2 regions of the Clavibacter zhangzhiyongii genome follow, and region 1 is predicted to be linked to the other one. Evidence: riboswitches for the same ligand, from Rfam matches in the RefSeq annotation. Region 1 holds a riboswitch; the other holds the start of a gene.
What was found. Region 1 has a riboswitch for thiamine pyrophosphate ahead of H9X71_RS06825 (ECF transporter S component). Riboswitches for the same ligand answer to the same signal wherever they lie in the genome.

Region 1 (11,263 bases):
CGCGCGGGCCACGGCCTGCAGCACCTGCGGCGCGGTCGGGACGCCCGTGGCGCGGAGGACCAGGTGGTCGCCGGCGAGCACGAGGATCGTGGGCGTGGAGCGGATGCCCGCCTCCTCGGCGCGGTCGGGGTGCGCCGCGACGTCGAGCTCCTCGACCGGGAGCCACGGCAGCAGCCGCTGGACCTCGGCGAGGACCTTCCGAGTCGCCTGGCACGGGACGCAGAAGAGGGAGGAGTACATGACGACGCGGACGCCGCCCTCCCCCGCGGCCGGCGCTCCCGAGGCGGCTCCGTCGGAGGTCAGGAGACGAACGCCGCGACGGCGGCGATGATCGAGACGAGCGCGAGGAGCAGCGAGACCGACACCAGCACGAGGTGCACCGTGAAGAACGGGGTGCGGGATCCGTCGGCGGCGCGGGCGCGGGGGTCCTTCGCGACGCGCTTCAGGAACTGCGGCCAGACGACGACGTTCCAGACGCCGTTGACGACCAGGAGGACGGCGAGGAGGGTGATCACTCCCCCATGGTAGGCGGCGAACCGGGGCGGACCGGGCCCGCCGATAGGATCGGGGGATGGGCAACAACGCGGACCGGCTGGTGTGGATCGACTGCGAGATGACGGGGCTGGACCTCGCGATCGACGAGCTGGTGGAGGTCGCGGTGGTCGTCACCGACTTCGATCTCGTCCCCGTCGACCCGGGCTTCACGATCGTCATCAACCCGGACCCCGCCGCCCTCGCCAACATGGGCGAGTTCGTCACCGACATGCACCGCTCCTCCGGCCTCCTCGACGAGATCCCCGCGGGCGTGAGCCTCGCCGACGCCGAGTTCGCGGTGCTCGAGTACCTGCTGCAGCACGTGCCTAACGGCGGCAAGGCCCCCATCGCGGGCAACACCATCGGCACCGACCGCGCGTTCCTCGCGAAGTACATGCCGCGGGTGGACGCGCACCTGCACTACCGGAGCGTCGACGTGTCCTCCATCAAGGTGCTCGCCAAGGAGTGGTTCCCGCGGATCTACTTCAACTCCCCCGCGAAGAACGGCGGCCACCGCGCCCTCGCCGACATCCTCGAGTCGATCCGCGAGCTCGAGTACTACCGCCGCGCCGCCTTCGTCCCCGCGCCCGGACCGGCGACGGAGGACGTGCAGGCCATCTCCGCGGACGTGACGTCCGCGTGGGCCCCGCGGCTGTAGTATCCTCATTCATGGCCGTCCGCGAGAGCGGGACCGGCCACATGGTGGGCGTAGCTCAGTTGGCAGAGCGCTGGCTTGTGGAGCCGGAAGTCGCGGGTTCGAGCCCCGTCGTCCACCCCACCGGGAAGGGCCGGGATCCGAGAGGGTCCCGGCCCTTCCGTCGTCCCGGGCGCGGCTGCCCCTGGCGACCGTGACGTCGAGGCGCGTGTGCGAGGGTGGGTCCGTGCTGCACTGCGATCCCGACGACTTCGAGCGCCTGGTCGTCGACGAGCTCGATGAGCTGCCGGACGAGATGGTCGACGGCCTCGACAACGTCGTCTTCGTGGTGGAGGACCGACCCGAGGACGGATCGCTCGACCTGCTCGGCCTCTACGACGGCGTCGCGATGACCGAGCGCGGCCAGTACGGGTTCGGGGAGATGCCCGACCGGATCGTCGTCTACCGCGAGCCGCACCTCCACGAGGCCGACGACATGGACGACCTGCGCGACCTGGTGCACGTGACGCTCGTGCACGAGATCGCGCACTTCCACGGCATCGACGACGACCGGCTGCACGAGCTCGGCTGGGCCTGACCCGCCGGACCACCGTCCGCATGGGCGCGTGCTCGCGCCGCCCGACCGAGGCCGCCTCCCGGACGCAGGACGACCCCGGCTGCCGCATCGCGGGCCGGGGTCGTCGGGTCGGCGCTCAGGCGCCGGGCGTCATGCGGATCAGAGCTCGAGGGACTCGTCGTCGCCCTCGCCGAGCACGTCGTCGCTGCCGTCGGGCACGAACGTGTAGGTGACGCGCTGCTCGCCCGCGACCTCGGACACCTCGCCCGCGCGGTACTGGAACAGGGACTCCTTGCCCTCCACGGCCGACATGGTGCTGATGGTCTCGTCGTGCTGGCCGTCGACGAGCACGCGGGTCTCGGTGGTGCCCTCGAGGGGGCCGTCGGCGTAGACGGCGAGGTAGCGGACGTCGGTGGGTGCGGAATCGGTCATGGGCCCAGGCTACCCGGCCGCCGCGACGGCGTCCGTGCGGACGACGCGGTCGGCCAGGCCGCGCGGATCCTCCCGGGCGACGTGCCCCCGCCACTGCGCGTCCCAGCGCTCCCACTCCACGGCGAAGGACTGCCCGTCGCGCGCGATGGCGCGGGCACGGCGGACGGCGTCGTCCGCCTCGACCCAGATGCGATGCGTGGCGAGGCGGGCGGACGCGCGCGTGAGGGAGCCGCAGCCCTCCACCACGAGCGGACGCGCGGGATCGAGGTCGTGCCACTCGGCGGCCGCGTCGGCGACCCAGTCCCAGCGGCGCCAGCGAGGCCGGCCGCCCGCGCGCATCCCCGGCAGCACGTGCCGCTCGAGGTGACGGGACGCCTCCTCCAAGCCGTCCCAGCCGGGGTAGACGTCGTCGAGGCGCAGGAGCTGCGCGCCGGGCGGCAGGAGCGCCGCGGGATCGCCGTCGCGGACGAGCGCGTCCGCGAGGGTCGACTTGCCCGAGCCGCTCGGGCCGTCGACGAGGACCAGCGCCGGGCGCCGCTCCCCCGCGTCAGGCCGCAACGAAGTCCCACGTCCCGGCCGCGACGGCCGCGCCGACCGCCGCCACGGCGACGAGGACCGCGATCGCGACGACCAGGTGCTCGCGGCGGCCGATGACGCTCGGCCGGGCCCACGTGCGGGCCCCCGGGCCGCCGAACCCGCGCGCCTCCATCGCCGTCGCCAGCTTGCTGCCGCGGCGGATGGAGAGCACGAGCAGGGCGAACGCCTGGCCCGCGAAGCGGCGGACGCGGCCGCGGTCGGCGACGCCGCGCGCCCGGCGCGCGAGCTCGAGGGAGCGCCAGTCGTCGAGGAGGAGGCCGACGAGCCGCACGCCCGCGAGCGCGCCGAGCACGAAGCGGGACGGGAGGCGCCACACCTGCGCGAGGCCGTCGGCGAGGTCGGTCGGGTCCACCGCGGAGAACAGCACGAGCGACGCGACCCCGATGGCGAGCACCCGGAGCATGGTGGCGACGGCGAGCAGCACGGATCCCTCGCTCACGACCACGAGCAGGAACTGCGCGTACACGTCGCCCGAGGTGCGCCCGTAGAGCAGGATCGTGAGGCCCGCGCCGGGAGCGGCGATCCAGACGGGGACGCCGCGCAGGAGGAGCGCGCGCGGCCGGATCCCCGCGGCCGGCAGGAGCAGCAGCTCGAGCAGGAGCGCGACGCCCGCGGACACGACGTCGAGGCTGAGCACGAGCGCGAGGGTCAGGACGAGGGCCGCGGCGAGCCGGGCGACGGGGTTGACCGCGGCGAGCCCCGTGGCGCGCGCCGCGGGCCGCGTCTCGGGGAGGACCGCGCTCATCGGACGACCCGCAGCCGGGCCGGGGCGTCGGGCGCGGGGTCCAGGCGCAGCACGTCGTCGGCGAGGGCACGCACCAGGTCGGCGTCGTGCGTGACGACGAGCACGCCCACGCCCTCGCGGTCGACGAGGTCGGCGAGGAGCGCGACGAGCTCAGCCCACGTGCGCGCGTCCTGGCCGAACGTCGGCTCGTCGAGGACGAGCAGCCGCGGCGCGGTGGCGAGGGCCGTGGCGACGGACAGGCGCCGCTTCTCGCCGCCGGAGAGGGTGAAGGGGTTGGCGCGGGCGAGGCCGTCGAGGCGCAGGCGGACGAGGAGCTCGTCGACGCGGCGCGCGGTCCCGGCCTCCCCGGTGCCGACGGCGCGCGGCCCGACCTCGAGCTCGGCGCGGACCGTGGCGGCGAGGAACTGGTGCTCGGGATCCTGGAAGACCGTGCCGATGCGCGCCGCCAGCTCCCGGGACCGCCATGCGGCCGGATCCGCGGACAGCCCGTCGGCGAGCCCGGGCTCCGCGACGACGCGGCCGGACCGGGCCGGCAGCAGGCCGCCGAGCGTGAGGGCGAGCGTGCTCTTGCCGCCGCCGTTCGGGCCCGTGAGCGCGGCGACGCGGCCGGAGGCGAGCGCGACGGCCAGCCCGTCGGCGACCGCCGGCCCGCGTCCGCGGCCGATCGCGAGGTCGTCCGCGCGGACGAGCGCGGCGCCGCCGGCGGGTGCCCGCACGGGCGCCCGCGGCTCGCGTCCCGGCACCCAGACGCCGGCCGCGGCGAGGGACGCGCCCTGGTCGCGGAGGACGTCGTCGGGCACCCCGTCGGCGAGGATCCCGCCGTCGGCCCCGAGCACGACGACCCGGTCGACCAGGTCCTGCCAGACGGCGACGCGGTGCTCGATGACGACCAGCGTCGCGCCCGTCGAGGCGACGACCGCCTCCACGGCGCGACGGACCTCGCCGACGCCCTCGGGATCGAGGTTGGCGGTGGGCTCGTCGAGCAGCAGGAGCCCGGGCCGCATGGCGAGGACCCCCGCGAGGGCGAGCCGCTGCTTCTGGCCGCCCGACAGCGCCGTCGTGGAGCGGTCGAGGGCGACGTCGAGGCCGACGGCGTCGAGGGCGTGCCGCACGCGGACCCAGATCTCCTCGCGCGGGACGCCGAGGTTCTCGCAGCCGAATGCGACGTCGTCGCCGACGCGGGAGAGGATCACCTGCGCGTCGGGGTCCTGGAGCACGAGCCCCGCGCGGCCGCGGAGGGCGGCGGGATCGTGCCCGTCGATCGTCAGCGAGCCGCGGGCCTCGCCCTCGTCGTCGCCGCCGAGGACGCCGGCCAGGGCATGCAGGAGCGTGGTCTTCCCGGCGCCCGACGCGCCGAGGAGCAGCACGCGCTCCCCCGGCTCGATCACGAGGTCGACGTCGCGGACGGCCCAGGCGCTCCGGCCCGCGTGCCGCCAGCCCCAGCCGGAGGCCCGGACGGACGCGCCGCCGCCGGCCTCCGCGGTGGAGCCGGGCCCGGCGAGCGGGGCGCGGACGCCGGACGGGCGCCGGCCCGGCCGCCGCACGGTCAGACGCGGGCCGCGGTGTCGCGGCCCGAGGCGAAGCGCGACAGCGCGCCGGTGCGGGCGAGCGCCCGCGCGACCAGCCAGGAGAGGAGGCCGGCGATCAGGGCGCCCGAGACGAGCGCGGCGCCCGTGTAGACGGCGACGAACAGCGGCGCGGATCCCGGGTAGTAGGTGATGAGGTCGGTGATCGCCATCGCGAGGCCCGCGCCCATGCCCGCGAGCACGGCGACGTAGGCGCGCCAGTTCGCGTAGAGGAAGACCAGCAGCACGAGCTCGGCGCCGAGGCCTTGCGTGAGGCCGGAGAGGAGGGTGCCCACGCCCCAGACGTTGCCGACGAGCATGGAGACGAACGCGGCGAGGAGCTCGCCGTAGAGCGCGGCGCCGGGCTTGCGGATCACGATGCCCGTGAGGACTCCCGCGAACAGCCAGCCGCCGCCGGCGAGGGCCTGGAGCCCCGGCAGCAGCGGCTGGAAGAGGCCGGCCACGGGGACGGACGCCGTGTTCCAGAGGACGAAGACGAGGCCGGACGCGACGCCGAGGACGCTGGCCACGACGATGTCGATGACGCGCCAGCGGGCGCGGAGCCCCGAGCGGGGCGCGCGCGCGGCGACGTCGGACGGAGCGGAGGCGGTGGACGAGGGTGATGCGGTCATCGGACGTGCCCTTCGGTGAGGTGGAAGAGGGCACGGGTGGAGAAAGGAAACCTCCCTGCGCTGGCATGATCCAGATCAGGTTCGACGGTCGAAGACTGGGGGTCTTCCTCTCAGCCCGGCTCACCGGACTCCCGTGTTCACCGCGATCCTAGCGCGGGCCGGGAGCACGCGACGCGCCCGGACGCACGGGAGCGCGGGTGCCCGTCGGCACCCGCGCTCCGCGGTGGTCGTGCGCGCCGGTGGGCGCGGCTCGCTACTTGAGCGTCTTGATGAGCTTGACGAGGACCTTGCCCGAGATCCAGATGACGGGCGTGGCCACGGCGAGCAGCGCGATCACGTTCGGCTGGAAGCGCACCTCGCCGTCGGTGGCGATGTACGCGCCGATGGGCCAGGTGGCGCCGCCGCCCCCGCCGCCCCCCGCGACGTTGCCGTCGGAGTCGGGGAGGTCGCTGCCCCCGCCGAAGCCGTACCAGGCGAATGCCACGGGCACGATGGTCGAGCCGTCGATGTCGAGGGGGTCGCCGTAGACCGTCCCCACTCCGGCGTTCTTCACGTTCTCTGCGAGCTGTGCGACGAGGTTGGTCATGCGTCCCACCGTACCCCGTGAGCCCGCCGGGATGCGGGTCGATCCGGGTCCTCACGGTACCCTCGCCCCTGGTGCGTCGCTGCGTCGCATCCGGCCTCCCCGCCGCTGCGGCCCACGCGGATCCACCGCCTGCCCCGCCCCCGACGGACCCGCGCACGCGTGCGCCGTCGAAGGACGAGTCGACCCAACTGGAGGACCACTTGCACACCTGGCCCGGAAACCCCTATCCGCTCGGAGCGACCTTCGACGGGAGCGGCACGAACTTCGCCCTCTTCAGCGAGGCCGCCGAGTCGGTGCAGCTGTGCCTCATCGAGGAGGACGGCACCGAGACCCGCGTCGACGTCACCGAGGTCGACGCCCACGTCTGGCACTGCTACCTCCCGCACGTGCAGCCGGGTCAGCGCTACGGCTACCGGGTGACCGGGCCGTACGAGCCGGAGAACGGCCACCGGTCGAACCCCGCGAAGCTCCTGCTGGATCCCTACGCCAAGGCCACCTGCGGCGAGTTCGACTGGCACCCGTCGCTGTTCGCCTACGACTTCGGCGACCCGTCCAGCCGCAACGACGAGGACTCGGGCCCGCACATGATGCTCGGCGTCGTGGTCAACCCCTTCTTCGACTGGGACGGCGACCGCCTCCCCCGCACGCCGTACAGCGAGACCGTGGTCTACGAGGCGCACGTCAAGGGCCTCACGCAGCTGCACCCGCGGATCCCCGAGGAGCTGCGCGGCACCTACGCCGGCATCGCGCACCCCGCGGTCATCGACCACCTGCAGCACCTCGGCGTGACCGCCATCGAGCTGATGCCCGTGCACCAGTTCGTGCAGGACAACACGCTGCTGGAGAAGGGCCTCCGGAACTACTGGGGCTACAACACGATCGGGTTCTTCGCGCCGCACAACGCGTACTCGTCCACGGGCGAGCTCGGCCAGCAGGTGCAGGAGTTCAAGTCGATGGTGCGGGCGCTGCACGCGGCCGGCATCGAGGTGATCCTCGACGTGGTCTACAACCACACGGCCGAGGGCAACCACCTCGGGCCGACCCTGTCGTTCAAGGGCATCGACAACCAGGCCTACTACCGGCTCATGGAAGACGACCCGACCTACTACATGGACTACACGGGCACGGGCAACTCGCTCAACGTCCGCCACCCGCACTCGCTGCAGCTGATCATGGACTCGCTGCGCTACTGGGTGACCGAGATGCACGTCGACGGCTTCCGCTTCGACCTCGCGTCGGCGCTCGCGCGCGAGTTCTACGACGTCGACAAGCTCGCGACCTTCTTCGAGCTCGTGCAGCAGGACCCGGTGGTGTCGCAGGTCAAGCTCATCGCGGAGCCGTGGGACGTCGGCCCCGGCGGGTACCAGGTGGGCAACTTCCCGCCCCAGTGGACCGAGTGGAACGGCAAGTACCGCGACACCGTGCGCGACTTCTGGCGCGGCGAGGCGTCGTCCCTCGGGGAGTTCGCGGCGCGGATCACGGGCTCGGCCGACCTCTACGAGCACTCCGGCCGCCGCCCGGTCGCGTCGATCAACTTCATCACCGCGCACGACGGCTTCACCATCGCCGACCTGGTCTCGTACAACGAGAAGCACAACGAGGCCAACGGCGAGGACAACAACGACGGCGAGAGCCACAACCGCTCCTGGAACATGGGCGTGGAGGGGCCGACCGACGACCCGCGGATCGCCACCCTGCGCGGGCGCCAGCAGCGCAACATGCTCGCGACGATGATCCTGTCGCAGGGCGTGCCGATGATCCTGCACGGCGACGAGCTCGGCCGCACCCAGCAGGGCAACAACAACACCTACGCGCAGGACAACGAGATCAGCTGGGTGCACTGGGACCAGGCCGACCAGCCGCTCGCGGAGTTCACCGCCAGCGTGGTGCGCCTGCGCAAGGAGCACCCGACCTTCCGGCGCGGCCGCTTCTTCGACGGCCGGCCCGTGCGCCGCGGCGAGGGCGAGCCGCTGCCCGACATCGTCTGGCTCGACGCCGACGCGACGCCGATGGTCGACGACGACTGGGAGTCCGGCCTCCGGGCGATCGGCATGTTCCTCAACGGCAACGGGATCCGCGGGCGCGACCGCCGCGGCGAGGACATCTACGACACCCACTTCCTCCTCTACTTCAACGCGCACGACGAGCCGGTGTCCTTCACGCTGCCGTCGGACGAGTACGCGGACGCGTGGGAGACCGTGATCGACACCGCGGGCGTCGGAGCCGACTCGACGGCCCTCCGCGCGAGTAGCGTCGTGGATGTGGCGGCCAAGGCGCTCGTGGTGCTGCGCGCCTACACCGAGCCCGAGGTGGAGCCCGACCACTCGGTCGCGGCGAGCCTCGCCGTCCTCACCCACTCGCAGGCCGACCGGCCCGCCGCAGATCCAAGGAGCGACATCAGTTGAGAACCCCCATCTCCACCTACCGGTTCCAGGTGCGGGAGTCGTTCGACCTCGCCGCCGTCGCCGAGCAGCTGCCCTACGTGAAGGACCTCGGCGCGGACTGGGTGTACCTCAGCCCGATCCTCACGGCCGAGCCCGGATCCGACCACGGCTACGACGTCGTCGACCACTCGCAGGTCGACCCGACGCGCGGCGGGGCCGCGGGCCTGAAGGCCGTCGCCGACCGGGCGCACGAGCTGGGCATGGGCGTGCTCGTCGACATCGTCCCGAACCACGTGGGCGTCGCCACGCCCGTCGAGAGCCTGTGGTGGTGGGACCTCCTCACGCACGGCACCGCGAGCCGCTACGCGGACGCCTTCGACATCGACTGGGACTTCGGCCGCGGCAAGGTGCGGATCCCGGTGCTCGGCGACGGCGAGTCGGAGCTCGACGAGCTGCAGCTCGTCCGCGGCGACGACGGCACGGTCGAGCTCCGCTACTACGACCAGCGGTTCCCCGTCGCGCCCGGCACGGCCGAGGACGACGCGGACGCCCGCGCGGTGCACGAGCGCCAGTCCTACGAGCTCGTCAACTGGCGCCGCGCCGACGCCGAGCTCAACTACCGCCGGTTCTTCGCGGTCAACACGCTCGCGGGCATCCGCGTCGAGCTGCCGCGCGTCTTCGAGGAGTCGCACCAGGAGATCTCGCGCTGGTTCCGCGAGGGCCTCGCGGACGGCCTGCGCGTCGACCACCCGGACGGGCTGCTCGACCCCAAGGGCTACCTCGACGACCTCGCGCGGATCACGGGTGGCGCGTACGTGCTCGTGGAGAAGATCCTCGAGCCCGGCGAGACGCTGCCCACCGACTGGGCCACCGCAGGCACCACCGGGTACGACGCGCTCGCCGAGATCGACCGCGTGCTCGTCGACCCCGACGGCCAGGTCGAGCTCGACCACCTCGACGCGTCGCTCCGCGGCCTGCCGCAGGGCGAGCTCACCAGCTGGGCCGACATGATCCGCGGCACGAAGCGCGGCATCGCCGACGGGATCCTCCGCAGCGAGGTCCTCCGCCTCGAGCGCCTCGTGGAGGACGCGCCCGCGGACGCCGCCGACGCCATCGCCGAGCTGCTCGCCACCTTCCCCGTCTACCGCAGCTACCTGCCCGGCGGGATCGAGCACCTCGAGCAGGCCGCCGACGCCGCCCGCCGCAGCCGGCCCGACCTCGTCGCGACCGTCGACGCGCTCATGCCGCAGCTGTCCGACCCGACGACGCTCGTCGCCCAGCGCTTCCAGCAGACGAGCGGCATGGTGATGGCCAAGGGCGTCGAGGACACGGCGTTCTACCGCTACTCGCGCCTCGTCTCGCTCAACGAGGTCGGCGCCGACCCGTCGATCTTCGCGATCGATGTCGACGACTTCCACGCGCGCCAGCAGGAGCGCCAGCGCATCGCGCCGCACGCGATGACGACGCTCTCGACGCACGACACGAAGCGCGGCGAGGACGTGCGCGCCCGCATCGACGTGCTCTCCGAGACGCCCGAGGCCTGGCGCGACGCGCTCGGCCAGCTGCGCGAGGTCGCGCCCACCGGCGACGGCCCGTTCGAGAACCTGCTCTGGCAGACGCTCGTCGGCACCTGGCCCGCCTCGCGCGAGCGCCTGCACGCGTACGCCGAGAAGGCGTCCCGCGAGGCCGGCGACTCCACCACGTGGACCGCCCCCGACGAGGCCTTCGAGGAGCGCATGCACGCGCTCGTCGACGCGGCGTTCGACGACCCGCGCGCGCGCACGATCGTCGGCGGGCTGTACGACCGGCTCTCCGGCCCGGGCTGGTCGAACGCGCTGGCGGCGAAGGCCATCCAGCTCACCGCCCCCGGCATGCCCGACGTCTACCAGGGCAGCGAGCTGTGGGAGACGAGCCTCGTGGATCCCGACAACCGCCGCGAGGTCGACTTCGGCATGCGCCGCGCGGCCCTCGACGCCGTGCTCACGGGCGCCGAGCCCGCGATCGACGAGACCGGCGCCGCGAAGCTCCTGGTCACCGCGCGGGCGCTCCGCCTCCGCCGCGACCACCCGGAGCTGTTCACCGGCTACGAGCCCGTGCGCGCGACCGGCGACGCCGCGTCGCACGTGATCGCCTTCGACCGGGGCGGTGCGATCACGGTCGCGACCCGCCTCCCCGTCGGCCTCGAGACCGGCGGCGGGTGGGGCAGCACGTCCCTGACGCTGCCCGAGGGCGAGCTCGTCGACCACGTCAGCGGACGCCGCGTCGACGGCGGACGCGTGTCCGTCGCGGCCCTCCTCGCCGACTACCCGGTCGCGATCCTCGCGCCCGCCTCCACCGCCGCCGACATCACCCCCGGGAGCTGAGAATGACCGACGACCGCTTCGACATCTGGGCCCCGAAGGCCCGCACCCTCGCCCTGTCCGTGGGCGACGAGCGCCTGCCGCTCTCCCCCACGGGCGACGGCTGGTGGACCCTCGACGCCGAGCGCGCCGAGGCCCTCCCCTCGGGCGACCTCGACTACGGCTACCTCGTGGACGACTCCGACACCCCGCTGCCGGACCCGCGTTCGCGTCGCCA
Region 2 (11,263 bases), 810 kb from region 1:
GGGATGACCGACCCCGCCATCCCGGCCGTCTCCTCCCCCGCATCCGAGTCCTCCTCCACCCCGCCCGTCGCGGATCAGCGCCCCGTCGAGCGCACGTTCCACGGCGACACGTTCGTCGACCGGTACGAGTGGCTGCGCGACAAGGACGACGCCGACGTCATCGCGTACCTCGAGGCCGAGAACGCGTACACGGACGGCAGGACCGCGCACCTGGAGCCGCTGCGCGAGGCGATCTTCACGGAGATCAAGGACCGCACGCAGGAGACCGACCTCTCGGTCCCCGTCCGCGAGGGCGACTGGTGGTACTACGCCCGCACGGTCGAGGGGTCGCAGTACGCGATCCGCTGCCGCCGTCCCGTCGCCGGCCCCGACGACTGGACCCCGCCCGCGATCGAGCCCGCGGCCGACGGCGCCGCCGTCCCCGGCGAGCAGGTGCTCCTCGACTCCAACGTCGAGGCCGACGGCCACGAGTTCTTCTCGCTCGGCGCGTTCGAGGTCAGCCCCGACGGATCGCTCCTCGCGTACTCGACCGACGTCGAGGGCGACGAGCGCTTCACGCTGCGGATCCGCGACCTCGCCACGGGCGAGGACCTCGCCGACGAGATCCCCGGCACGAGCCACGGCGCCACCTTCTCGGCGCACGGCGACCACCTCTTCTACGTGACGGTCGACGACGCCTGGCGCCCCGACACCGTGTGGCGCCACCGCGTCGGCACGCCCGCCGCGCAGGACGTCAAGGTGTTCACCGAGCCCGACGAGAGCTACTTCGTGGGCTTCGGCATGACCCGCAGCCGCCAGTACCTCGTGATCGAGGTGGGCTCGAAGATCACGACCGAGGTGCTCCTGCTCGACGCCGGCGATGCCACGGGCGCGTTCCGCCCCGTCTGGCCGCGCCGCCACGGCGTGGAGTACGACGTCGACCACGCGGTCATCGACGGCAGCGACCGGCTCCTCATCCTGCACAACGACGGCGCCACCAACTTCGAGCTCATCGACGTGCCCGCCGACGACCCCACTTCCACCACCGACCGCCAGGTCGTCATCCCCCACGACGACGAGGTGCGCCTCGAGGACGCCAGCGCGTTCGCCGACCACCTCGTCATCTCCTACCGCCGCGAGGGCCTCACCCGGGTCGGCGTGATCCCCTTCGACCGCGTCCTCGACGGCGGGCAGCTGCACGAGATCGCGTTCGACGAGCCGATCTACACGGTCGGCACGGCGGGCAACCCCGAGTTCGCGCAGCCCACCGTGCGCCTCGGGTACACGAGCCTCGCGACACCGGCCACCACCTACGACTACGTGCTCGCCACCCGCGAGCTCCGCCTCCTCAAGCAGCAGCCCGTGCGCGGCGGCTACGACCCGGACGACTACGTGCAGACCCGCGAGTGGGCGACCGCGGAGGACGGCACCGAGATCCCGCTGTCGGTGGTCTACAAGCGCGGCCTCGTGCACCCCGGCACGCCCGCACCGCTCCTGCTGTACGGCTACGGCTCGTACGAGGCGAGCATCGACCCGTCGTTCTCCATCGCGCGGCTGTCGCTGCTCGACCGGGGCATGGCGTTCGTCATCGCGCACGTGCGCGGCGGCGGCGAGATGGGCCGCCGCTGGTACGACGAGGGCAAGACGCTCACGAAGCGCAACACCTTCACCGACTTCGTGGCGGCGGCCGACCACCTCATCGCGCGCGGGTGGACGAGCCCCGACCGCCTCGTCGCCGAGGGCCGGAGCGCCGGCGGGCTGCTGATGGGCGCGGTCGCGAACATCGCGCCCGACCGCTTCGCGGGGATCCTCGCGGGCGTGCCGTTCGTGGACGCGCTCACGAGCATCCTCGACCCGTCGCTGCCGCTCACCGTGATCGAGTGGGACGAGTGGGGCGACCCGCTGCACGACGCCGAGGTCTACGCGTACATGAAGTCGTACACGCCGTACGAGAACGTGCGCGAGGGCGTGGAGTACCCGCGGATCCTCGCGGTCACGAGCCTCAACGACACCCGCGTCCTCTACGTCGAGCCCGCCAAGTGGACCGCCCGCCTCCGCGAGGTCGGCGCCCCCGTGCTGCTGCGCACCGAGATGCAGGCCGGCCACGGCGGCAAGTCGGGCCGCTACGACGCGTGGCGCGAGCGCGCCTCCGACTACGCGTGGGTGCTCGACGTGGCGGGGCTCGCCTGAGGCGGGTCTCCGCGATGCCGTCATCGCGATCCTCGGGTGTGACCTCCGCCGTGATCCCCGCCGTGCTCATCGCCGCCGGCATGACGGCAGCGGTGACGGCGGGCCTCGGCTACCTCACCCGCTTCTCGATGTTCGACGCCCTCTACGGGGAGATCGACACGTCGCTGTACCTGCGGATCACGGCCATGACGTCGGTGGAGATGACGGCGATCCTGCTCGGCCTCGCCTCCGCCCTGATCGGCCTCGTCGTCGCGGTCACGCGGGCCGTCGGCCTACGCCGTCCGCGAGCGCGTCAGGCCAGACGCGGAGGCGACCGCCGGGAGTAGGTGCGCTCGCCCGCTGCCCCTAGGGTGGATCCCTGACACGGGGTGCCCACGAGGGCTGAGATGAGACCCGTCGCACCTGATCCGGTTAGCACCGGCGGAGGGATGTCATCATGAGCGCTGCGCGCCCGTCCATCGACGAGATCACGGGGACGGGGAACGCCTCGGCGGACCTCCTCCACCGGCTGCGGGAGCGCACGCCGCTCGTGCAGTGCATCACCAACGCGGTCGTCACCGGCTTCACCGCGAACGTCCTCCTCGCGCTGGGCGCCGCGCCCGCGATGACGGACGTGCCGACCGAGGCGGGGCCGTTCGCGCGCATCGCGTCGGGCGTGCTCCTGAACCTCGGCACGCCGCACGCCGAGCAGCGCGAGGCCGCCGTCGAGGCCGCCCACGCGGCGCGCGAGGCGGGGACGCCGTGGGTGCTGGATCCGGTCGCCGTCGGCGCCCTGCCGGTGCGGACCCGGCTCGCGCACGAGCTCGTGGCGCTGTCGCCGACGATCGTGCGCGGCAACGCGTCGGAGATCATCGCGCTCGCGACCGGCGGGGCGGGCGGCCGCGGGGTCGACGCGACCGACGAGGTGGAGGCGGCGCTCGACGCAGCCAAGCTCCTCGCGCGCACCTACGGCACGGTCGTCGCGGTGTCGGGACCGGTCGACCACATCACGGACGGGACGCGGACGGTGCGCGTGCACACGGGCGACGCGCTCCTCACCAAGGTCACGGGCGGCGGCTGCGCGCTCGGCGCCGTGATGGCGGCGTTCGCCTCGACGGACCCGGATCCGCTGCGGGCCGCCGTCGCCGCGACGAGCGTCTACACGATCGCCGCGGAGATCGCCGCCGAGGGCGCCCGCGGGCCGGGGTCCTTCGCCGTCGCGCTGCTCGACGCGCTCGACGCCGTCATGCCCGAGCTCGTCGCCCGGCGCGAGCGCCTCTCGTGACCGCGCTGGACCTCTCCGTCTACCTCGTCACCGACCCGGCCCTGTGCGGCGAGCGCGGCGTGCCCGCGGTCGTCGCGGCGGCGGTCGCGGGCGGGGCGACGGCCGTGCAGATCCGCGACAAGCACGCGAGCGCGGCCGACCTGCTGGCGACCGTGACGGCCGCCGCCGACGCCATCGACGCGCACGCGTCCGCGCACCCGGACGCGGCCCGCCCGCTGCTCGTCGTCGACGACCGCGTGGACGTCGTCCTCGCGGCCCTCGCCCGCGGTGCCCGCGTCGACGGCGTGCACGTCGGCCAGTCCGACGTGCCGGCCGCCCTCGTCCGCGGGATGCTCGACGCCGCGAGCCCCGACCGCCGCCTCGTCGTGGGCCTCACCGCGAACACGCCCGCGCACGTCGAGGCCGTGCGCGCGCTGCCCGCGGGCACGGTCGACTACCTCGGCGTCGGCGTGATCCGCCCCACCAGCACCAAGCCCGACCACCCGGCGCCGCTCGGGCACGACGGCTTCGGGATCATCGCGGGCCTCTCCCCCGTGCCGTGCGTCGCGATCGGCGGCGTGGACGTGGACGACGTGGACGCCGTCGCGGCGGCCGGCGGCGCGGGCACGGCCGTCGTGTCGGCGATCTGCGCGGCGGAGGACCCGGAGGCGGCGGCGCGCGAGCTCGCGGCGGCGTGGGCGCGGGTGCGCGCGGCCGGGGCGACGGGCACGCGCTCGGGCGCCGCGGATGCGGTCGACGCGAACGCCCGTGAGGAGAGCACGCCACCCGCGGCCGCGGACCCCACGCGCGTCCCCCGCGTCCTCAGCATCGCGGGCACGGATCCGACCGGAGGCGCGGGCATCCAGGCCGACCTCAAGTCCATCGCGGCGAACGGCGGCTACGGCATGGCCGTGGTCACGGCGCTCGTGGCGCAGAACACGATGGGCGTGCGGGAGATCCACGTGCCGCCCGTCGCGTTCCTGCGCGCGCAGCTCGACGCGGTCTCGGACGACGTCGCGATCGACGCGGTGAAGATCGGCATGCTCGGATCCGCCGCCGTGGTCGACGAGGTGGCCGACTGGCTGCGCGCGACGCGGCCGCCGGTCGTGGTGCTGGATCCCGTCATGGTCGCGCAGTCGGGCGACGCCCTCCTCGACGACGACGCGACCGACGCGCTCCGCCGCCTGCTGCCGCTCGCCGACGTGGTCACCCCGAACCTGCCGGAGCTCGCCGCGCTCCTCGGCGAGCCCGAGGCCGAGGGCTGGGACCGGGCGCTCGGGCAGGGGCGCGCGCTCGCGGACCGCCACGGCGTGCGCGTGATCGTCAAGGGCGGGCACCTGCGCGAGGAGGACTGCCCGGACGCGCTCGTGACCCCGGGCGCGGACGGCTCGCGGACGGCGGTGGACGTCGTCGACGGCCCGCGCATCGCGACGACCAGCACGCACGGCACCGGCTGCTCCCTCTCCAGCGCCCTCGCGACGCTGCACCCGCGCCGCGGCGACTGGCTCGTCGCCCTCACGGAGGCGAAGGGCTGGCTCACGGGATCGCTCGTGCACGCGGACGGCCTCGACGTGGGCCGCGGCGCCGGCCCGCTCGACCACCTGCGCGCCCTGTGGGACGCGGCCGGCACCCACGCCGGGCCCGTCTCGCGGGAGATGTGGGCGGGATCCGCGGACCTCCGCCGGGAGATCGACGACCTCGCGTTCGTCCGCCGCCTCGGCGACGGCACGCTGCCCGAGGCGTGGTTCTCGCACTACCTCGCGCAGGACGCGATCTACCTCCGCGCCTACTCGCGCATGCTCGCCCGCGCGAGCCAGCTCGCGCCCACACCGGACGCGCAGGTGACCTGGGCGCGCGCGGCCGCCGACGCCATCGCCGCCGAGTCGGCCCTGCACGAGGAGTGGCTCGCCCGGCACCCCGCGCCCGCGGTGGCCGGGCCCGTGACGCGCGCCTACGTCGACCACCTCCTCGCCCACGCCGCGACGAGCGACTACGCGGTGCTCGTCGCCGCGCTGCTGCCCTGCTACACGATCTACGCCGACGTGGGCACGCGCCTCCGGGCGGCCGGCGCGGCGGCGACGGCGTCGGGCGACGCGCACCCGTACGGCGGGTGGCTCGCGACGTACGGGGATCCGGCGTTCGCGGCCGCCACGCGTCGGGCCGTCGAGCTGGTGGACGAGGCGGCGGCGCTCGCCGGCCCGCTCCGGCGCCCGGCCATGCTCGAGGCGTCGCGGCTCTCCTCCGCGTACGAGCGCGACTTCTTCCTTGCTCCGGAGGCGCTCGGCTGATCCGCGCGGAGGACCTGCGTCAGCGGAGCTGCGCGAGTCGCTGCAGCAGCACGTCGCTCGTCGCCGCGAGCGTGCTCGACGCCCAGAGCAGGACGCAGATCGTGAGCGCGACCATGGTGCCGGCGGGGGCGCGCTTCACCAGACGGTCGACCAGCAGCACCAGCACCGACGCGACGGCGACGACCACGCCCGCGACCGTGGCGAACGCCATCCGCACGTAGGCGGGCGCGTCCGGCGTCGACCAGCTGTTCGCCGCGAGGGCGATGGCCGCGGGCACCACGACCAGGCCGCACAGGAGGATCAGGGGCGCCGGCAGCAGGCGCGCGCGCACGGGCGGTGGGGCGTCGACCTGGGGCGCGGGCATGACGCCGAGCGTAGGGACATCGTCGCGGGCGCGCCAGCGGTCGCGACGACGGGGGCGCGTGCTCCGGCCTCGTCCACCGCACCGGGCCCGACGCCCTGGGGACGCCCCGGCCCGCTCCCAGCCGCCCCCGCGGGAGGATGCCCGTGCCCCGACGCGATCACCGCGCCGGGGCTCCCCGTTCCACGACCCGGGCATCCCGCGTGCCCGACAGAGAGGACCCCGCATGCGCGTCCAGGCCGAGACCCCCGCCGTCACGATGCCCGCCCACCAGTTCACGGGCGAGGTCCGCCTCCGCTGGATCTCCACCCCGCAGACCCCCGCACAGCGCGCGGTCGTCGCGGCCGTCACCTTCGCGCCGGGCGCCCGCACGGTCTGGCACTCGCACGTCCTCGGGCAGACCCTGCACGTGACCTCGGGCATCGCCCGGGTGGGCACGCGCGACGGCGGGGTGGTCGAGGTCGGTCCCGGCGGATCCGCGTACATCGAGGCGGGCGAGGAGCACTGGCACGGCGCCACCGCGCACGCGCCCATGGAGCACATCGCGGTGCTGGAGGACGGCGACGACCCCATCGCCGCGACCGGCTGGGGCGCGCACGTCACCGACGAGGAGTTCCTGCAGCCGGCCGTGCCCGCGTCCGTCGCGACGCCGACCGCCACGCCGGCGGCCGCGCACCACGTGCCGCTCGGCGCGCCCGTGCTCGTGCACGCCCTCCGCTACACGGCGATGTACGGCGAGAAGCCCTTCGACGAGGCGCTGCTCGTGTACCTCGACAACGGCGCGTACAAGATCCTCTCGCCCGGCGAGGAGCACTACGGCAGCTACGTCTCGGCGGCCGGGAAGGGCGTCGCGCCTCGGCACGTCGCGTTCCTCTCCTGGCCGTCGGACGACTGGAACCGCGACGTCGCCAGCCACACGCTCACCTTCTCGGACGACACGGGCGCGTTCATCCAGTCGCTCGTGCTCCCCGGCGACGCGGTGCCGCGCGCGCAGCACGGCTTCGCGCAGGTGGTCGCGGATCCCGAGCACGTCGACATGACGGCGTCGTGGGAGCAGCTCCGGGTCACGCACGCGGCCGTCTTCGAGGAGCTCGCGGAGCGCGTCCGGCAGCGCTGACGTCACGGGGCGGGCCGCGGCCCGCCCCGGCGCTACGCTCGATCCACCGCGAGCGCCTCCTCCTCCCCGCGAGGGGCGCGATCCACCTGAGCGCCCTCCCGGAGGCCACGACCATGACCACGACCACCTCGCGGCCCACCCGCGCCCAGCGCCTCGACGGGCTCCCGTGGACCCGCCCGCACTCCCGCATCCTCGGCGGCAGCGGCGTCGGCTGGGCGCTCGACGCGATGGACGTCGGGCTCATCTCGTTCGTGATCGCGCAGCTCGCGGTCGTGTGGGAGGCGGACGCGGGCCAGCTCGGCCTCGTCGCGTCCGCCGGGTTCCTCGGCATGGCGATCGGCGCGAGCGTCGGCGGGCTCCTCGCCGACCGGCTCGGCCGACGGCAGGTCTTCGCGCTCACGCTGCTCGTCTACGGGCTGGCCACGGGCGTCTCCGCGCTCGCGATGTCGGTGGGCGCGCTCATCGCGCTGCGCTTCGTGGTGGGCCTCGGGCTCGGCGCCGAGCTGCCCGTCGCGTCGACGCTCGTGAGCGAGTTCGCGCCGGCGCGGATCCGCGGCCGCGTCATCGTGATCCTCGAGTCCTCCTGGGCCGTCGGCTGGACGGCCGCCGCGCTCATCGGCTACCTCGTGATCCCCGCGAGCGACGACGGCTGGCGGTGGGCGCTCGCGCTCGGCGCCGTGCCCGCGGTGTGGGCGATCGTCGTGCGGCTGCGCCTGCCGGAGTCGGTGCGGTTCCTCGAGGGGAAGGGCCGGCACGCGGAGGCGGAGCGGGTCGTGCGCGCGCTGGAGTCCGCAGCCGGACGGGCTCCGGCCCCGAGCCCGGGCCACGACGACGCGGCGACCCTCGATCCGGATCCGGCCGACGGCGCCGAGGCCGCCGACGCCGCAGCCGACGCCGCGCCCCGCGAGCGCCTCTTCGGCGCCCGCCTCCGCCGCCGCACGCTCTCGCTCTGGGTCGTGTGGTTCTGCGTCAACTTCGCCTACTACGGCGCCTTCATCTGGCTGCCGACGCTGCTCGTGGCGCAGGGCTTCTCGCTCGTGCGCTCGTTCGGGTACACGCTGCTCATCACGCTCGCGCAGCTGCCGGGCTACGCCGTCTCCGCCTGGCTCGTGGAGAGGTGGGGGCGCCGCGTGACGCTCGCGGTCTTCCTCGCCGGATCCGCCGTGGCCGCCGGCCTCTTCGGCACGGCCGACGACGTCACCTCGATCCTCGTGTTCGGCGCCCTCATGTCGTTCTCGAACCTCGGCGCGTGGGGCGCGCTCTACGCCGTGACCCCGGAGCTCTACCCGACCCGCGTGCGCGCGACGGGCGCCGGCAGCGCGGCGGGCTTCGGCCGTCTCGCCTCGATCGTCGCGCCCTTGTGCGTGCCGCCGCTCCTCGCGCTCGGCGGCGTCGCCCTGCCGTTCGGCGTGTTCGCCGCGGTCTTCGCGCTGGCGGCCGTCGCGGCGCTCACCCTGCCGGACCTCCGCGGCGCGGCCCTCGAGGACTGAGCGCGGGTATCCGGTCGGTACGCTCGGAGTCCCGACCCGAGGAGCGCGCGTGGAGCTGTCGAACCTGATCTACCTCGCGATCATCCCGGTCGTGATCCTCATCGTCTTCGCCGTCATCGGCACCTCCCGCTCGAATCCCACGCAGGACGCCCAGGACGCCGTCGCCCGCGAGCGCCGCGCGGCCCGCAAGGCCGAGCGGGAGCGGAAGAGGGCCGAGCGCGGCTGATCGGCGCTGGGGAGCATCCGCACGCCGCGCCCGTCCGCTGCGCATCCTGGGCGGATGCCTCCCGCCACCGCCCGTCGTCGCGCCCTCCGCGACGCGGCCGTCCTCACGGCCTTCGTCCTCATGTCGCAGCTGGTCGTGGTGCCGCTGGTCCGCGGAGACCCGGCGACGGAGCACCTCGGGCCCGCGCTCGTCGCCGGCGTCCTCGTCTTCGCCGCCGCCTACCTGATCCGCCGGGCAGCGGACAGGGCACGCGGCGACCGCGGCTAGCGGCCACCTCACGCACGACGCCCCCGCGACCAGCAGGTCGCGGGGGCGTCGTCGTGCGGGGCGCGCCGGCTACGCGGCCAGCGCCTCCTCGAGCAGGTGCGAGAGCGCGTCGAGCTGGACCGACGTGGATCCGGCCTCGTCGAAGTCCTCGCCGTCGAGCGCGCGCGCCGCGAGGCCCGCCTTGCTGTCGATGAGCTCCGCGATCTTCGCGTCGATCGTCTGCGCCGCGATGATCCGCCACGCGGTGACGGGCTCCTCCTGGCCGATGCGGTGGACGCGGTCGATGGCCTGCGTCTGCTCCGCGCTCGTCCAGCTGAGCTCGGCGAGCACGACGTTGGACGCCGCCTGCAGGTTGAGGCCGACGCCCGCCGCGGTGAGCGAGCAGACCACGACCTGCACCTCGGGGTCGTTCTGGAAGGAGTCGATCGCGTTCTGGCGCGCCGCCGGCGACTGGTCGCCGCGGATGGAGACCGAGCGGATGTCGCGCTTCGCGAACGTGGCCTCGGCCTGGTCCATCACGTCGACGTGCTTCGCGAAGAACACGACCTTGCCCACCGAACGGGCGAGCTGCGCGGCGTAGTCGGCCGCGAGCACGGCCTTCGCCTGGCCGATGCGGCGGACCATGGTGAAGACGTTCTCGCCGGTCTTCTGCGCCTTGGCCTCGTCGAGCTCGGACTGCGCGACGAGCCGGATGAGGTGCGCGCGTTCCGTGGCGGGCCCGTCCATGACGTCGGGCACGGTCGTGCCGCGGGCCCCGACGAGGGCCGTGAAGCGCTTGACGAGGCGCGCCGCGAGCTCGCGCTCGGCCTGGCGGATGGAGCGGCCCAGGTCGTCGTCGAGCTCGACGGGCAGGTCGGCGATGCGCTTGGAGGGCAGGTCGGTCGCCACGTCGATCTTGCGGCGGCGGACGATGCCGAGGTCGATGACCGCGCGCCGCGCCTCGGCGAAGAAGCCGGGGTCGGCCGGCGTGAGGCCCGCCTCCTCCAGCTCGCCCATGAGGACCGAGGTGGGCTTGTCGCCGTCGATCCAGCCGAGGAACTGCCAGATGGCGCGGAAGTCGTCGATGTCGTTGATGAGCGGCGTGCCGGTGAGCGCCATGAGCAGCGGCGCCGACTGGCGCTGGCGGATGCTCTCGGCGAGCGCGAGCACGAACTTCGAGCGCTGCGACTGCAGGTTCTTGATGAAGTGCGCCTCGTCGACGACCATGCCGCGGAAGCCGAGCGTGCGCAGCCAGCCGATGTGCCGGTCGAGCACCTCGTAGTTGACGATGACCACGTCGGCGAACGCGTCGAGGCCGAGGCCGTCGCCGTGGATCACGGTGGCGCGGCGGTGCGGCGTCCAGCGCTCCACCTCCCGCTTCCAGTTCATCTTCACGACGTTCGGGACGACGACGAGCAGCGGGTACGCGTCGGCGACCGACGCGGCCAGCAGCGCCTGCGCGGTCTTGCCGAGGCCGGGCTCGTCGGCGAGGAGGAACTCGCGGTGGCCGAGGCGGACGCTCTCGAGGAAGCGGGCCTGGTGGCGCATGAGCTCGAGGCCGTGCGGCGACAGGCGGTCGATGCGCGGGCTCTCGGGCAGGTCCATGCTCGCGATGCCGCCGCCGGCGCCGTACTCGAACGACTTGAACAGCGGGCCGAGCAGCTCCCAGTTCGCCAGCAGGCGCGTGGGCGGGGCGGCGGGCGCGGGCCGGTCGAGGTCGGGCTCGAGGAACGGGTTCGCGAGCACGCGGGCCTTGACCGACGGCGGGACGACCTGGCGCTCGTGCAGCTTGGCGAGCGCGGGATCCTCGGGCTCGGGCTCGGGCTCGTCCTCGACGACCATCTCGACGCCGCCGTCGAACAGCATGTGCTTGCGCATGGCGCGGGCGGTCTCGGAGAGCTTGGCGTCGGGATCCAGCAGCGGCAGCACCGAGGTGTCGCGCGCGGCCGTGCGGGCCAGGATGCTCGCGATGCCGTCGAGGCGCTTCAGCGTCTCGGCGCGCTCGGAGTCGCTGAGCGGCGTGGCCGGGTCCTTCGCGTGCGTGCGCTCCTCGCGCATCAGCACCGCGATGACCTGGAACTTCGTGCGGTTGACGGGCTTGAGCTTGCCGCGCTGGGCGGCCT

Region 2: it holds a riboswitch for thiamine pyrophosphate, as region 1 does, so the genes downstream of both, thiM (hydroxyethylthiazole kinase) here and H9X71_RS06825 (ECF transporter S component) in region 1, are expected to answer to the same signal.

Annotation. Positions count from the first base shown of each region.
Region 1 is NZ_CP061274.1:1,426,064-1,437,326, reverse strand. It holds gene H9X71_RS06870 (thioredoxin family protein) at 1-240, opposite strand, end outside; gene H9X71_RS06865 (SCO4848 family membrane protein) at 300-515, opposite strand; gene orn (oligoribonuclease) at 572-1,192, shown strand; tRNA gene H9X71_RS06855 (tRNA-His) at 1,237-1,312, shown strand; gene H9X71_RS06850 (metallopeptidase family protein) at 1,416-1,766, shown strand; gene H9X71_RS06845 (hypothetical protein) at 1,905-2,177, opposite strand; gene H9X71_RS06840 (nucleoside/nucleotide kinase family protein) at 2,187-2,735, opposite strand; gene H9X71_RS06835 (energy-coupling factor transporter transmembrane component T family protein) at 2,725-3,519, opposite strand; gene H9X71_RS06830 (ABC transporter ATP-binding protein) at 3,516-5,063, opposite strand; gene H9X71_RS06825 (ECF transporter S component) at 5,066-5,716, opposite strand; TPP riboswitch at 5,751-5,861, opposite strand; gene H9X71_RS06820 (hypothetical protein) at 5,970-6,302, opposite strand; gene glgX (glycogen debranching protein GlgX) at 6,503-8,707, shown strand; gene treY (malto-oligosyltrehalose synthase) at 8,704-11,049, shown strand; gene treZ (malto-oligosyltrehalose trehalohydrolase) at 11,052-11,263, shown strand, end outside.
Region 2 is NZ_CP061274.1:2,239,987-2,251,249, forward strand. It holds gene H9X71_RS10630 (S9 family peptidase) at 4-2,169, shown strand; gene H9X71_RS10635 (hypothetical protein) at 2,208-2,495, shown strand; TPP riboswitch at 2,524-2,615, shown strand; gene thiM (hydroxyethylthiazole kinase) at 2,606-3,433, shown strand; gene H9X71_RS10645 (bifunctional hydroxymethylpyrimidine kinase/phosphomethylpyrimidine kinase) at 3,430-5,700, shown strand; gene H9X71_RS10650 (hypothetical protein) at 5,720-6,064, opposite strand; gene H9X71_RS15075 (cupin domain-containing protein) at 6,288-7,178, shown strand; gene H9X71_RS10660 (MFS transporter) at 7,292-8,668, shown strand; gene H9X71_RS10665 (hypothetical protein) at 8,718-8,894, shown strand; gene H9X71_RS10670 (hypothetical protein) at 8,949-9,161, shown strand; gene H9X71_RS10675 (DEAD/DEAH box helicase) at 9,231-11,263, opposite strand, start outside.